4 regions of the Priestia sp. J2 genome follow, and region 2 is predicted to be linked to each of the others. Evidence: a T-box and tRNA genes for the amino acid it is inferred to sense, from the RefSeq annotation. Region 2 holds a T-box; the other regions hold tRNA genes.
What was found. The T-box of region 2 lies ahead of thrS (threonine--tRNA ligase). A T-box ahead of a tRNA ligase gene usually reads a tRNA of that ligase, here a tRNA-Thr.

Region 1 (3,332 bases), 2.3 Mb from region 2:
CGCAAAATCGTACGCCTTCAATTCCTTCTACCGTTACCTGATGCGCACCGAAAATAGAGTAACTGCGAAATAAGTTTCCTTCGTGATACAAATGAACATCAAATTCAGTAGGCTGAACCGCTAGATTCACTTTTGCCACCCCTTTAACTTCAAACATAATATACGCACATAATATACGCTTCTTACCACTCATTCCCTTTTATAGTAAAAACATAAACCTTTTCTACAAATATAATAGAATAAATGTTCTCTAAAATTACTCTTTATTCCATACTCTTCATACTTTATTACTTTATGAATAATTCCATATGATATAGGGAAAATCCTGCTTAAAACTTACTTTTTATTCTGAAAATTCATGGTAATTATTCCTAACTATTATTCCTGTTTACTTAATCTTTAAAAAAGCGCAAATAAAAAAAGGTTTGCATATATGCAAACCTTTTTAAGATGACCCGTACGGGATTCGAACCCGTGTTACCGCCGTGAAAGGGCGGTGTCTTAACCGCTTGACCAACGGGCCATATTTAAATTTAAAACGACTGGCGGAGAAGGAGGGATTTGAACCCTCGCGCCGCTTACACGACCTACACCCTTAGCAGGGGCGCCTCTTCAGCCACTTGAGTACTTCTCCGTATGGCTCCACAGGTAGGACTCGAACCTACGACCGATCGGTTAACAGCCGATAGCTCTACCACTGAGCTACTGTGGAATATGGTGGGCCTAAGTGGACTCGAACCACCGACCTCACGCTTATCAGGCGTGCGCTCTAACCAGCTGAGCTATAGGCCCATTATTTGGAGCGGGTGATGAGAATCGAACTCACGACATCAGCTTGGAAGGCTGAGGTTTTACCACTAAACTACACCCGCGTTACTTAAGATGGGGCGACTGATGGGAATCGAACCCACGAATGCCGGAACCACAATCCGGTGCGTTAACCACTTCGCCACAATCGCCGTCTTAAAATGGTGGCTCGGGACGGAATCGAACCGCCGACACAAGGATTTTCAGTCCTTTGCTCTACCAACTGAGCTACCGAGCCAAATAAAATGGCGGTCCCGACGGGAATCGAACCCGCGATCTCCTGCGTGACAGGCAGGCATGTTAACCGCTACACCACGGGACCACTTTGGTTGCGGGGACAGGATTTGAACCTGCGACCTTCGGGTTATGAGCCCGACGAGCTACCGAACTGCTCCACCCCGCGATGATATGAATATGATATAAATAAATGGCGGAGGAAGAGGGATTCGAACCCCCGCGGGCTTTAACACCCCTGTCGGTTTTCAAGACCGATCCCTTCAGCCGGACTTGGGTATTCCTCCGTATATTTATAACAAATGTAACTTATATGGTAGCGGCGGAGGGAGTCGAACCCACGACCTCACGGGTATGAACCGTACGCTCTAGCCAGCTGAGCTACACCGCCATATTATTCATTACAATTATTCAGTTTAATTGGTGGAGCCTAGCGGGATCGAACCGCTGACCTCCTGCGTGCAAGGCAGGCGCTCTCCCAGCTGAGCTAAGGCCCCATAAATGGTCGGGAAGACAGGATTCGAACCTGCGACCCCTTGGTCCCAAACCAAGTGCTCTACCAAGCTGAGCTACTTCCCGTTTATGGCGCGCCCGAGAGGAGTCGAACCCCTAACCTTTTGATCCGTAGTCAAACGCTCTATCCAATTGAGCTACGGGCGCTTATTAAAATGGTGCCGAGGGCCGGACTTGAACCGGCACGGTAGTCACCTACCGCAGGATTTTAAGTCCTGTGTGTCTGCCAATTCCACCACCCCGGCAGGACTTATATACGTGGAGCGGAAGACGAGGTTCGAACTCGCGACCCCCACCTTGGCAAGGTGGTGTTCTACCACTGAACTACTTCCGCGCATATATGAAATTAAGTAAAGATGCGGGTGAAGGGACTTGAACCCCCACGTCGTAAGACACTAGATCCTAAGTCTAGCGCGTCTGCCAATTCCGCCACACCCGCGTGTGAATATTAAATGGTGAGCCATGAAGGACTCGAACCTTCGACCCTCTGATTAAAAGTCAGATGCTCTACCAACTGAGCTAATGGCTCGAAAAAAATGGTGCCGGCAAGAGGACTTGAACCCCCAACCTACTGATTACAAGTCAGTTGCTCTACCAATTGAGCTACACCGGCGTGCAATCTCTGACTTAAATAGTCGATGGTGGAGGATGACGGGATCGAACCGCCGACCCCCTGCTTGTAAGGCAGGTGCTCTCCCAGCTGAGCTAATCCTCCGATATAAAAGCCTGGCAACGTCCTACTCTCACAGGGACAAAGTCCCAACTACCATTGGCGCTAAAGAGCTTAACTTCCGTGTTCGGTATGGGAACGGGTGTGACCTCTTCGCTATCGCCACCAGACATATTATATTATACACTATTATATAAAGAAAGCAATACTTTTTTCGAAAGATTTATTCTTTCAAAACTAGATAACAGTTTGCTGAGTAAAGCTTACACTTTTAAAGTTTGGTTAAGTCCTCGATCGATTAGTATCAGTCAGCTACACATGTCGCCACGCTTCCACCTCTGACCTATCAACCTGATCATCTTTCAGGGATCTTACTAGCTTGCGCTATGGGAAATCTCATCTTGAGGGGGGCTTCATGCTTAGATGCTTTCAGCACTTATCCCGTCCACACATAGCTACCCAGCGATGCCTTTGGCAAGACAACTGGTACACCAGCGGTGTGTCCATCCCGGTCCTCTCGTACTAAGGACAGCTCCTCTCAAATTTCCTACGCCCACGACGGATAGGGACCGAACTGTCTCACGACGTTCTGAACCCAGCTCGCGTACCGCTTTAATGGGCGAACAGCCCAACCCTTGGGACCGACTACAGCCCCAGGATGCGATGAGCCGACATCGAGGTGCCAAACCTCCCCGTCGATGTGGACTCTTGGGGGAGATAAGCCTGTTATCCCCGGGGTAGCTTTTATCCGTTGAGCGATGGCCCTTCCATGCGGAACCACCGGATCACTAAGCCCGACTTTCGTCCCTGCTCGACTTGTAGGTCTCGCAGTCAAGCTCCCTTGTGCCTTTACACTCTACGAATGATTTCCAACCATTCTGAGGGAACCTTTGGGCGCCTCCGTTACATTTTAGGAGGCGACCGCCCCAGTCAAACTGCCCACCTGACACTGTCTCCCGGCCCGATCAGGGCCGCGGGTTAGAATTTCAATACAGCCAGGGTAGTATCCCACCGACGCCTCCACCGAAGCTAGCGCTCCGGCTTCTCAGGCTCCTACCTATCCTGTACAAGCTGTACCAAAATTCAATATCAGGCTACAGTAAAGCTC
Region 2 (3,332 bases):
TCTATTTAGCAAGGTAAATGTCTTCAATAAACTCTGTTTGAATCCATTTCTTTATTCAAGTGTACAGCTGCCTCTTCAACACTTACTGTTCCAATGTTTTTCTTCCCATGCTTTCGCATAGCAAGCGATTTATTTTCTACTTCTTTATCTCCTATTACGGCCATATAAGGAACTTTGAGCATTTCGGCTTCTCTAATTTTCAGACCTATTTTTTCAATACGATCATCCACTTCAACACGATACCCTTGTGACTCCAGCTCGTGTTTCACCTTGTATGCATATTCCACATGCGGCGGTGCAATAGGCAAAAGCTTAAATTGAACAGGAGCCAGCCAAAGAGGAAATTGACCTTCATAATGTTCAATCAAGATGGCCATAAATCGTTCAACGGAACCGTATATAGCGCGGTGAATCATTACGGGACGGTGCGGTTTATTGTCCTCTCCAATATACATACAGTCAAACTTCTCTGGCATTAGAAAATCAAGCTGAACTGTTCCGCACTGCCAGCTGCGGCCTAGGGAATCTAAAATATGAAAATCGATTTTCGGCCCGTAAAAAGCTCCGTCTCCTTCATTTACCTGATAGTCTAAGCCTTTTTCATTTAGCACCGATTGAAGCGACTTTTCTGCTTGATTCCATGTTTCAATATCTCCCATAAATTTTTCAGGACGTGTGGATAGCTCCACTTTGTAATCAAAGCCAAAATGTGAATAAAAGTCATGGATAAACGCTAGAATGCGGCTAATCTCAGCTTCGATCTGACTGAGTTCTACGAATAAATGAGCGTCGTCCTGTGTGAATGACCGAACTCTTAGTAATCCGTTTAAAGAGCCAGAAAGCTCGTGGCGATGAACTAACCCGAGCTCCGCGTATCGAACTGGAAGTTCTCGGTAGCTTCTTCGCTTGCTGTTAAACAATAAAATGGCTCCCGGACAATTCATCGGTTTAATCGCATAGTTTTGTTTGTCAACATTTGAAAAATACATATTTTCATGATAGTGCTCCCAATGCCCTGATTGTTCCCATAGCTCCTGTTTCATCATGATGGGTGTTTTTATCTCTTGATAGCCTGCTTTGTAATGCTTTTGTTTCCAGTAGTTTTCTAACTCATTTCGAACAATCATTCCGTTAGGTAAGAAAAACGGCATACCAGGAGCTTCTTCCATCGACATAAACAGCTCCAGTTCTTGACCTAATTTTTGATGATTTCGTTTTTCTGCTTCCATTTGTTTTGACATGTTCATTCCTCCAATATGTTTTTATTCAACAAAAAAACCGCACTCATCCCTAATAAAGGGACGAATGCGGCCGTGGTACCACCCTAATTCCGTAAAATACCTATACGTATTTTACGCTTAAAAAGATAACGGTTTTACCGGTTGCAGTTTCAGTGTATACACATTCCCTGCCGCAGCTCCAAGGTGGTAAATTCATTTCGTTTTCTAAGGGTTCTCAGCCAGTGACCCTACTCTCTGTAAAGAAAATCCAAAAATGATTCATGTCCTTTTCAATGCTTGTATATTCATTTTTTCTACATAAAAAACCGCACTCATCCCTAGTGAAGGGACGAATGCGGTCGTGGTACCACCCTAATTCCGTAAAATACCTGTACGCATTTTACGCTCAAAAAAAGATAACGGTTTTACCGATTGCAGTTTCAGTTATGCACATTCCCTGCAATAGCTCTAAGGTGGTAAATTAGATGATTTCTTAAGGGCTCCCAGCCGCTGACCCTATTCTCTGCGAAGAAAACAGCACCTAATTCATGTCCTTTTCGTTGCCAAATAATGTTTGTTAGTTGTTAAAAGTGATTATAGTGTATAAATTTTACAGAAGTCAAGAAGTAATTTTTATTTCTTAATGTTATAGAATTAATTTATGCTTAAATTCCCGAAAAGTTACTTAAGAATATATGGGCTTAAAAAGTTTTTTATTATAATATTAACACCTACATTTTATTTTTGTTTTTACCTTTATTGTGTAAGAATAAAGGCAAAAAAGAAAGATGTTACAAGCATTTATTTGCTTTATCTAAGTATTATTAACGAATTAAAATCCAGTACTGCTCAAATCAGAATAAGTAACATAGCACAAGTATCATCAGTTTTTTATTTATATACTAAAATATTAAATATACCTTTTTCTACTTACACCAATATTTGGCTTGAACTCGTCGAAACTATTTTTTATCTATCTTTAGACGGAAGCTCCTGGTACATGCTTCCACTTTGCGGAAAAATCCGTTTTTTCCTGAGTTGTTCTTTAAGAATAACATCAAGCTGCCGCTGAATTTTCCTTGTTTCATTTGTTGAAAAATACGGGTAAGCCAAATTTACTGTTTCTAACGGATCCTTGGTCAAATTGTACATTTCAATTTGATCCGGAACCGATGTTTCTTTAAGGTTAGTAAGATCTACCGGGTAACTTTCATATTGCTCTCGGTGGATGACTTCATCTTTTTCGTTAGGTGCTGACCGAAATTGCGGATTATCATGGTATCGAGCGTATTTCCAGATTTCCTTTCCTGCGGCTGATTGAAACTCGACAATGATCGCTTGAATGTGATTAGGCTGAACGACTGACGGATAGCTTTCTCCTAAAAAATTTGTTTGGTGAAGTCCTTTTGTCGGGTCATCATCCGTCATAAAGAAAATCGGTGCTTTTTCTTTATGGAGCGATGTTTCTCCTCGCAACGTTCCTGAGAGGTCTCGCCCAACAAATGGATGTACTTCCGTATGACTTTTTTGCAATTGCTTTTGAACAGCGGAAGCATCGATATTAGCCAAGCTAAGCATTGTCGGGATCAAGTCAACATGACTAGTCAGCACGTCTGTACGTTGATAACTAGGAAACAAATGCTTGTTATGAATGAGAAGCGGCACGTGAATCGACTCTTCATACATGTTGTACCATTTTTGATGTAGTCCTCCGTGAGCCCCAAGCAAATCACCGTGATCCGACGTGAAAATAATAATGGTATTGTCATAGAACGAAGATTGTTCTATAGTCCGAAGGACTTTCAAAATTTGTTTATCAACATTTTTTTGAAGCTGATAATATAAGCGCCGGTAGAAACTAGAATTTGGCGTCGGCTGCAGCGCTTTTGGGTAGATGTATTTATAGCTGCTTTGAGCGCTAGGCTTCGTTTGTAAAGATTCTCTAATAGTAGGTGGCGGCTCGATGTTCGGAATTGTCTCATCAATAGAAAACTGAAACATAGCAAGGTGTTTGGTGATTGCTCCGAACAGCGCAATGTCATGCGGGTTCACAAACGAAGCTACCATGAGCCAAGGCTGCGCAGTCTTTTGATATTCTAATTGTTGAATAAG
Region 3 (3,332 bases), 1.8 Mb from region 2:
ACTGTAGCCTGATATTGAATTTTGGTACAGCTTGTACAGGATAGGTAGGAGCCTGAGAAGCCGGAGCGCTAGCTTCGGTGGAGGCGTCGGTGGGATACTACCCTGGCTGTATTGAAATTCTAACCCGCGGCCCTGATCGGGCCGGGAGACAGTGTCAGGTGGGCAGTTTGACTGGGGCGGTCGCCTCCTAAAATGTAACGGAGGCGCCCAAAGGTTCCCTCAGAATGGTTGGAAATCATTCGTAGAGTGTAAAGGCACAAGGGAGCTTGACTGCGAGACCTACAAGTCGAGCAGGGACGAAAGTCGGGCTTAGTGATCCGGTGGTTCCGCATGGAAGGGCCATCGCTCAACGGATAAAAGCTACCCCGGGGATAACAGGCTTATCTCCCCCAAGAGTCCACATCGACGGGGAGGTTTGGCACCTCGATGTCGGCTCATCGCATCCTGGGGCTGTAGTCGGTCCCAAGGGTTGGGCTGTTCGCCCATTAAAGCGGTACGCGAGCTGGGTTCAGAACGTCGTGAGACAGTTCGGTCCCTATCCGTCGTGGGCGTAGGAAATTTGAGAGGAGCTGTCCTTAGTACGAGAGGACCGGGATGGACACACCGCTGGTGTACCAGTTGTCTTGCCAAAGGCATCGCTGGGTAGCTATGTGTGGACGGGATAAGTGCTGAAAGCATCTAAGCATGAAGCCCCCCTCAAGATGAGATTTCCCATAGCGCAAGCTAGTAAGATCCCTGAAAGATGATCAGGTTGATAGGTCAGAGGTGGAAGCGTGGCGACATGTGTAGCTGACTGATACTAATCGATCGAGGACTTAACCAAACTTTTAAAAGCGTAAGCTTTACTCAGCAAATTGTTATCTAGTTTTGAGAGAGCAATCTCTTGTCTGGTGGCGATAGCGAAGAGGTCACACCCGTTCCCATACCGAACACGGAAGTTAAGCTCTTTAGCGCCAATGGTAGTTGGGACTTTGTCCCTGTGAGAGTAGGACGTTGCCAGGCAATGAATAAGACCCCTTTTTATGCTCTTGTAAAAGAGTCTAGGGGTTTTTTATTTGGCTCATTTGTAAAAAACTTATATACACATTTAATGTTGTGTATGATATTTGGAGGATTAGCTCAGCTGGGAGAGCACCTGCCTTACAAGCAGGGGGTCGGCGGTTCGATCCCGTCATCCTCCACCACCGTGCCGGTGTAGCTCAACTGGTAGAGCAACTGACTTGTAATCAGTAGGTTGGGGGTTCAAGTCCTCTTGCCGGCACCATTTATATCGGAGGGGTAGCGAAGTGGCTAAACGCGGCGGACTGTAAATCCGCTCCTTCGGGTTCGGCAGTTCGAATCTGCCCCCCTCCACCATTTTATTGGGCTATCGCCAAGCGGTAAGGCAACGGATTTTGATTCCGTCATGCGTTGGTTCGAATCCAGCTAGCCCAGCCATAGAGAGCCATTAGCTCAGTTGGTAGAGCATCTGACTTTTAATCAGAGGGTCGAAGGTTCGAGTCCTTCATGGCTCATTTTAATAAGCGGAAGTAGTTCAGTGGTAGAACACCACCTTGCCAAGGTGGGGGTCGCGAGTTCGAACCTCGTCTTCCGCTCCATATAAAGCGCCCGTAGCTCAATTGGATAGAGCGTTTGACTACGGATCAAAAGGTTAGGGGTTCGACTCCTCTCGGGCGCGCCATAAACGGGAAGTAGCTCAGCTTGGTAGAGCACTTGGTTTGGGACCAAGGGGTCGCAGGTTCGAATCCTGTCTTCCCGACCATTTATGGGGCCTTAGCTCAGCTGGGAGAGCGCCTGCCTTGCACGCAGGAGGTCAGCGGTTCGATCCCGCTAGGCTCCACCAATGAAATTAAATAATTGTAACGAATAATATGGCGGTGTAGCTCAGCTGGCTAGAGCGTACGGTTCATACCCGTGAGGTCGTGGGTTCGACTCCCTCCGCCGCTACCATATAAGTTACATTTGTTATAAATATACGGAGGAATACCCAAGTCCGGCTGAAGGGATCGGTCTTGAAAACCGACAGGGGTGTTAAAGCCCGCGGGGGTTCGAATCCCTCTTCCTCCGCCATTTATTTATATCATATTCATATCATCGCGGGGTGGAGCAGTTCGGTAGCTCGTCGGGCTCATAACCCGAAGGTCGCAGGTTCAAATCCTGTCCCCGCAACCAAAGTGGTCCCGTGGTGTAGCGGTTAACATGCCTGCCTGTCACGCAGGAGATCGCGGGTTCGATTCCCGTCGGGACCGCCATTTTATTTGGCTCGGTAGCTCAGTTGGTAGAGCAAAGGACTGAAAATCCTTGTGTCGGCGGTTCGATTCCGTCCCGAGCCACCATTTTAAGACGGCGATTGTGGCGAAGTGGTTAACGCACCGGATTGTGGTTCCGGCATTCGTGGGTTCGATTCCCATCAGTCGCCCCATCTTAAGTAACGCGGGTGTAGTTTAGTGGTAAAACCTCAGCCTTCCAAGCTGATGTCGTGAGTTCGATTCTCATCACCCGCTCCAAATAATGGGCCTATAGCTCAGCTGGTTAGAGCGCACGCCTGATAAGCGTGAGGTCGGTGGTTCGAGTCCACTTAGGCCCACCATATTCCACAGTAGCTCAGTGGTAGAGCTATCGGCTGTTAACCGATCGGTCGTAGGTTCGAGTCCTACCTGTGGAGCCATACTGGCCCGTTGGTCAAGCGGTTAAGACACCGCCCTTTCACGGCGGTAACACGGGTTCGAATCCCGTACGGGTCATCTCAAAAGCAGTTTGCATATGCAAACTGCTTTTTTTGTTTGTAAACAGAGTTTAGACAAAAGAATAAACTCTATTTTTCGTTTTTCTATGATTTTCTCTTCACAATTTGCATTTCCTATGGCACATCTCTAAACGCTTGTTCTAAATTTCGAAAAAAAACCTACAATAGTAATAACAGAATACTGTTTGTACAAAAGGAGGGGAATGCGTGAAAAAACTTGTTTTGTGGTCCATCGGAGTTTTTCTTGTGTATGCAGCTTGTATATGGGTGTATTTATTTTATATAAGTGACACCTCTATTCCACAATCATTAAAAGGTACCAGCGTGGATCCTGCTACGTTTATGAATGCAAGAGAACTTATGTTAACCGAAAAATATTCAAAGATTAGAGATGCGCTCTTTTTTATCCGAATTCCATATGAGTGGTTAGGGTTTATTTTAATTTTAGTGTTAGGTGTGTCTAAGAAAGTGAATAAGTGGTCTAAAGACGTCAGTCGTTTCAGTCTTCTCCAAACTGCTATTTATGTATTTTGGTTATCTGTTCTGCTGCTGATCTACTCTTTTCCTATGGACTGGATTAGCTATA
Region 4 (3,332 bases), 2.0 Mb from region 2:
ATAGAAAGGATCAAAAAAATGAACTTTACATTATCACCCGCTATTAAACAGCTTTGCCCTTCTTTTAAAATGGGAATCATTCAGTATAAAAATATTGAAGTTGGCGATTCTCCTCAAATGCTAAAAGGACGTCTGCGCCTTTTTCAAGAATCCATTTATTTTGACCTTGAGTCAAAAAAAGTAACAGAATTTGAAGGTGTTAGCGAGTGGAGAAAGCTTTTCAAAACATTTGGAACGGATCCAAGTAAATACCGTCCTTCTATAGAAGCTTTAATTCGACGGATAGGAAAACAAACGTATCTTCCTTCTATCAATTCTGCTGTGGACATTAATAACTTTTTTTCATTGCAATATGAAGTACCAATTGGAATTTATGATTCTTCTAATTTAGAGGGCCACGTTGAATTTACTATCGGTAAAAAAGAAGAGTCTTACGAAGCTCTAAATGAACGTAACATTTCTTTAGAAAATAAAATCATTTCAAAAGATGCCCTAGGAGCTTTCGGAAGCCCTTATGTGGATTCTAACCGAGCGTACGTAACTGAAAAGACAACACAAGCTGTACAGTTCATCTATTTAAAACCTTCACTTTCAGAAGAACAGGCTTATAAACTAACTAAATCCTTAAGTGACATGTTCATTCAAATTCACGGCGGCGAAGCAACCTATCAAGTCATTAACTGATGTACGTAAATATAGCGTCTATCTTTTCAAGATAGACGCTATATTTACGCTAAAAATAAAAAACGCAACATCTCAGCTTTGAAAGCGAGACACTGCGTTGTGATAACAATATGTATGGAGCGGGTGATGAGAATCGAACTCACGACATCAGCTTGGAAGGCTGAGGTTTTACCACTAAACTACACCCGCAAATATTATCAAAATTTGTCGACCAATAAGTAAAAATAAAAACAGGAATCATCCTGTCAAGTAAAGCTAAAGTACCGATGGTCGGGGTCGAACCGACACTCCCGAAGGAACACGATTTTGAGTCGTGCGCGTCTGCCAATTCCGCCACATCGGCAAAATAAAAAAGGCAAGTTAAAATTATAAATGGTGCCGAGGGCCGGACTTGAACCGGCACGGTAGTCACCTACCGCAGGATTTTAAGTCCTGTGTGTCTGCCAATTCCACCACCCCGGCAGCTTGTAAATAAATGGAGGCGGCAACCGGATTTGAACCGGTGATAAAGGTTTTGCAGACCTCTGCCTTACCACTTGGCTATGCCGCCATTTACTCAAGACTAAATAAATTTATTAAAATTAAATTGGAGCGGAAGACGAGGTTCGAACTCGCGACCCCCACCTTGGCAAGGTGGTGTTCTACCACTGAACTACTTCCGCAAATATGGCTGGGCTAGCTGGATTCGAACCAACGCATGACGGAATCAAAATCCGTTGCCTTACCGCTTGGCGATAGCCCAATATTGGAATATGCATATCGTTTATAAATGGGGCGACTGATGGGAATCGAACCCACGAATGCCGGAACCACAATCCGGTGCGTTAACCACTTCGCCACAATCGCCACGTATATATGCAATGTTAATTTTATAATTGGCAGGGGCAGTAGGAATCGAACCCACACTGACGGTTTTGGAGACCGTAGTTCTACCTTTAAACTATGCCCCTGTAAATGGTGGAGGGGGGCAGATTCGAACTGCCGAACCCGAAGGAGCGGATTTACAGTCCGCCGCGTTTAGCCACTTCGCTACCCCTCCACAATAACTGTGGTGCCGGCAAGAGGACTTGAACCCCCAACCTACTGATTACAAGTCAGTTGCTCTACCAGTTGAGCTACACCGGCATTTTAAAAACAAATGTTTTTAAAATGGTGGCTCGGGACGGAATCGAACCGCCGACACAAGGATTTTCAGTCCTTTGCTCTACCAACTGAGCTACCGAGCCTTATTAAATTTAAAATGGCGGTCCCGACGGGAATCGAACCCGCGATCTCCTGCGTGACAGGCAGGCATGTTAACCGCTACACCACGGGACCACTTGGTTGCGGGGACAGGATTTGAACCTGCGACCTTCGGGTTATGAGCCCGACGAGCTACCGAACTGCTCCACCCCGCGATGATAATATATGGTGGAGGATGACGGGATCGAACCGCCGACCCCCTGCTTGTAAGGCAGGTGCTCTCCCAGCTGAGCTAATCCTCCACTATTATGTAGATAAAAATAAATGGTGACCCGTACGGGATTCGAACCCGTGTTACCGCCGTGAAAGGGCGGTGTCTTAACCGCTTGACCAACGGGCCACTGTGCTAATTAAATAAAAATGGCGGAGAGCAAGGGATTTGAACCCTTGAGACAGCGTTAACCGCCTACACGATTTCCAATCGTGCTCCTTCGGCCACTCGGACAGCTCTCCAAATGGCTCCACAGGTAGGACTCGAACCTACGACCGATCGGTTAACAGCCGATAGCTCTACCACTGAGCTACTGTGGAATAATAACAGCCTGGCAACGTCCTACTCTCACAGGGACAAAGTCCCAACTACCATTGGCGCTAAAGAGCTTAACTTCCGTGTTCGGTATGGGAACGGGTGTGACCTCTTCGCTATCGCCACCAGACATATTATATTATACATGATTTAAAAAAGAAAGCAAGACTTTTTTTGAAAAAGTTTTGTTCTTTCAAAACTAGATAACAGGTTGCTGAGTAAAGCTTACGCTTTTAAAGTTTGGTTAAGTCCTCGATCGATTAGTATCAGTCAGCTACACATGTCGCCACGCTTCCACCTCTGACCTATCAACCTGATCATCTTTCAGGGATCTTACTAGCTTGCGCTATGGGAAATCTCATCTTGAGGGGGGCTTCATGCTTAGATGCTTTCAGCACTTATCCCGTCCACACATAGCTACCCAGCGATGCCTTTGGCAAGACAACTGGTACACCAGCGGTGTGTCCATCCCGGTCCTCTCGTACTAAGGACAGCTCCTCTCAAATTTCCTACGCCCACGACGGATAGGGACCGAACTGTCTCACGACGTTCTGAACCCAGCTCGCGTACCGCTTTAATGGGCGAACAGCCCAACCCTTGGGACCGACTACAGCCCCAGGATGCGATGAGCCGACATCGAGGTGCCAAACCTCCCCGTCGATGTGGACTCTTGGGGGAGATAAGCCTGTTATCCCCGGGGTAGCTTTTATCCGTTGAGCGATGGCCCTTCCATGCGGAACCACCGGATCACTAAGCCCGACTTTCGTCCCTGCTCGACTTGTAGGTCTCGCAGTCAAGCTCCCTTGTGCCTTTACACTCTACGAATGATTTCCAACCATTCTGAGGGAACCTTTGGGCGCCTCCGTTACATTTTAGGAGG

Region 1: it has a tRNA-Thr gene. The T-box ahead of thrS (threonine--tRNA ligase) is inferred to sense a tRNA for this amino acid. The anticodon was not compared.
Region 3: it has a tRNA-Thr gene. The T-box ahead of thrS (threonine--tRNA ligase) is inferred to sense a tRNA for this amino acid. The anticodon was not compared.
Region 4: it has a tRNA-Thr gene. The T-box ahead of thrS (threonine--tRNA ligase) is inferred to sense a tRNA for this amino acid. The anticodon was not compared.

What each region holds. Positions count from the first base shown of each region.
Region 1 covers NZ_CP086208.1:4,695,092-4,698,423, forward strand. Annotated here, with positions in the region: gene glgB (1,4-alpha-glucan branching protein GlgB) at 1-157, opposite strand, end outside; tRNA gene LJY09_RS24260 (tRNA-Glu) at 452-523, opposite strand; tRNA gene LJY09_RS24265 (tRNA-Ser) at 544-634, opposite strand; tRNA gene LJY09_RS24270 (tRNA-Asn) at 638-712, opposite strand; tRNA gene LJY09_RS24275 (tRNA-Ile) at 716-792, opposite strand; tRNA gene LJY09_RS24280 (tRNA-Gly) at 799-872, opposite strand; tRNA gene LJY09_RS24285 (tRNA-His) at 884-959, opposite strand; tRNA gene LJY09_RS24290 (tRNA-Phe) at 970-1,045, opposite strand; tRNA gene LJY09_RS24295 (tRNA-Asp) at 1,054-1,129, opposite strand; tRNA gene LJY09_RS24300 (tRNA-Met) at 1,134-1,210, opposite strand; tRNA gene LJY09_RS24305 (tRNA-Ser) at 1,236-1,328, opposite strand; tRNA gene LJY09_RS24310 (tRNA-Met) at 1,356-1,432, opposite strand; tRNA gene LJY09_RS24315 (tRNA-Ala) at 1,463-1,538, opposite strand; tRNA gene LJY09_RS24320 (tRNA-Pro) at 1,544-1,620, opposite strand; tRNA gene LJY09_RS24325 (tRNA-Arg) at 1,625-1,701, opposite strand; tRNA gene LJY09_RS24330 (tRNA-Leu) at 1,711-1,799, opposite strand; tRNA gene LJY09_RS24335 (tRNA-Gly) at 1,814-1,888, opposite strand; tRNA gene LJY09_RS24340 (tRNA-Leu) at 1,912-1,993, opposite strand; tRNA gene LJY09_RS24345 (tRNA-Lys) at 2,008-2,083, opposite strand; tRNA gene LJY09_RS24350 (tRNA-Thr) at 2,092-2,167, opposite strand; tRNA gene LJY09_RS24355 (tRNA-Val) at 2,194-2,269, opposite strand; rRNA gene rrf (5S ribosomal RNA) at 2,279-2,394, opposite strand; rRNA gene LJY09_RS24365 (23S ribosomal RNA) at 2,503-3,332, opposite strand, start outside.
Region 2 covers NZ_CP086208.1:2,362,979-2,366,310, reverse strand. Annotated here, with positions in the region: gene thrS (threonine--tRNA ligase) at 24-1,241, opposite strand; T-box leader at 1,295-1,523, opposite strand; gene LJY09_RS11845 (sulfatase family protein) at 2,190-3,332, opposite strand, start outside.
Region 3 covers NZ_CP086208.1:594,669-598,000, forward strand. Annotated here, with positions in the region: rRNA gene LJY09_RS03130 (23S ribosomal RNA) at 1-823, shown strand, start outside; rRNA gene rrf (5S ribosomal RNA) at 887-1,002, shown strand; tRNA gene LJY09_RS03140 (tRNA-Val) at 1,109-1,184, shown strand; tRNA gene LJY09_RS03145 (tRNA-Thr) at 1,189-1,264, shown strand; tRNA gene LJY09_RS03150 (tRNA-Tyr) at 1,273-1,356, shown strand; tRNA gene LJY09_RS03155 (tRNA-Gln) at 1,363-1,437, shown strand; tRNA gene LJY09_RS03160 (tRNA-Lys) at 1,442-1,514, shown strand; tRNA gene LJY09_RS03165 (tRNA-Gly) at 1,524-1,598, shown strand; tRNA gene LJY09_RS03170 (tRNA-Arg) at 1,605-1,681, shown strand; tRNA gene LJY09_RS03175 (tRNA-Pro) at 1,686-1,762, shown strand; tRNA gene LJY09_RS03180 (tRNA-Ala) at 1,768-1,843, shown strand; tRNA gene LJY09_RS03185 (tRNA-Met) at 1,874-1,950, shown strand; tRNA gene LJY09_RS03190 (tRNA-Ser) at 1,978-2,070, shown strand; tRNA gene LJY09_RS03195 (tRNA-Met) at 2,096-2,172, shown strand; tRNA gene LJY09_RS03200 (tRNA-Asp) at 2,177-2,252, shown strand; tRNA gene LJY09_RS03205 (tRNA-Phe) at 2,261-2,336, shown strand; tRNA gene LJY09_RS03210 (tRNA-His) at 2,347-2,422, shown strand; tRNA gene LJY09_RS03215 (tRNA-Gly) at 2,434-2,507, shown strand; tRNA gene LJY09_RS03220 (tRNA-Ile) at 2,514-2,590, shown strand; tRNA gene LJY09_RS03225 (tRNA-Asn) at 2,594-2,668, shown strand; tRNA gene LJY09_RS03230 (tRNA-Glu) at 2,673-2,744, shown strand; gene LJY09_RS03235 (M48 family metallopeptidase) at 2,954-3,332, shown strand, end outside.
Region 4 covers NZ_CP086208.1:406,030-409,361, reverse strand. Annotated here, with positions in the region: gene LJY09_RS02230 (B3/B4 domain-containing protein) at 19-684, shown strand; tRNA gene LJY09_RS02225 (tRNA-Gly) at 800-873, opposite strand; tRNA gene LJY09_RS02220 (tRNA-Leu) at 946-1,027, opposite strand; tRNA gene LJY09_RS02215 (tRNA-Leu) at 1,058-1,146, opposite strand; tRNA gene LJY09_RS02210 (tRNA-Cys) at 1,161-1,234, opposite strand; tRNA gene LJY09_RS02205 (tRNA-Gly) at 1,272-1,346, opposite strand; tRNA gene LJY09_RS02200 (tRNA-Gln) at 1,352-1,426, opposite strand; tRNA gene LJY09_RS02195 (tRNA-His) at 1,455-1,530, opposite strand; tRNA gene LJY09_RS02190 (tRNA-Trp) at 1,561-1,634, opposite strand; tRNA gene LJY09_RS02185 (tRNA-Tyr) at 1,640-1,723, opposite strand; tRNA gene LJY09_RS02180 (tRNA-Thr) at 1,734-1,809, opposite strand; tRNA gene LJY09_RS02175 (tRNA-Phe) at 1,835-1,910, opposite strand; tRNA gene LJY09_RS02170 (tRNA-Asp) at 1,926-2,001, opposite strand; tRNA gene LJY09_RS02165 (tRNA-Met) at 2,005-2,081, opposite strand; tRNA gene LJY09_RS02160 (tRNA-Val) at 2,093-2,168, opposite strand; tRNA gene LJY09_RS02155 (tRNA-Glu) at 2,192-2,266, opposite strand; tRNA gene LJY09_RS02150 (tRNA-Ser) at 2,288-2,379, opposite strand; tRNA gene LJY09_RS02145 (tRNA-Asn) at 2,383-2,457, opposite strand; rRNA gene rrf (5S ribosomal RNA) at 2,467-2,582, opposite strand; rRNA gene LJY09_RS02135 (23S ribosomal RNA) at 2,693-3,332, opposite strand, start outside.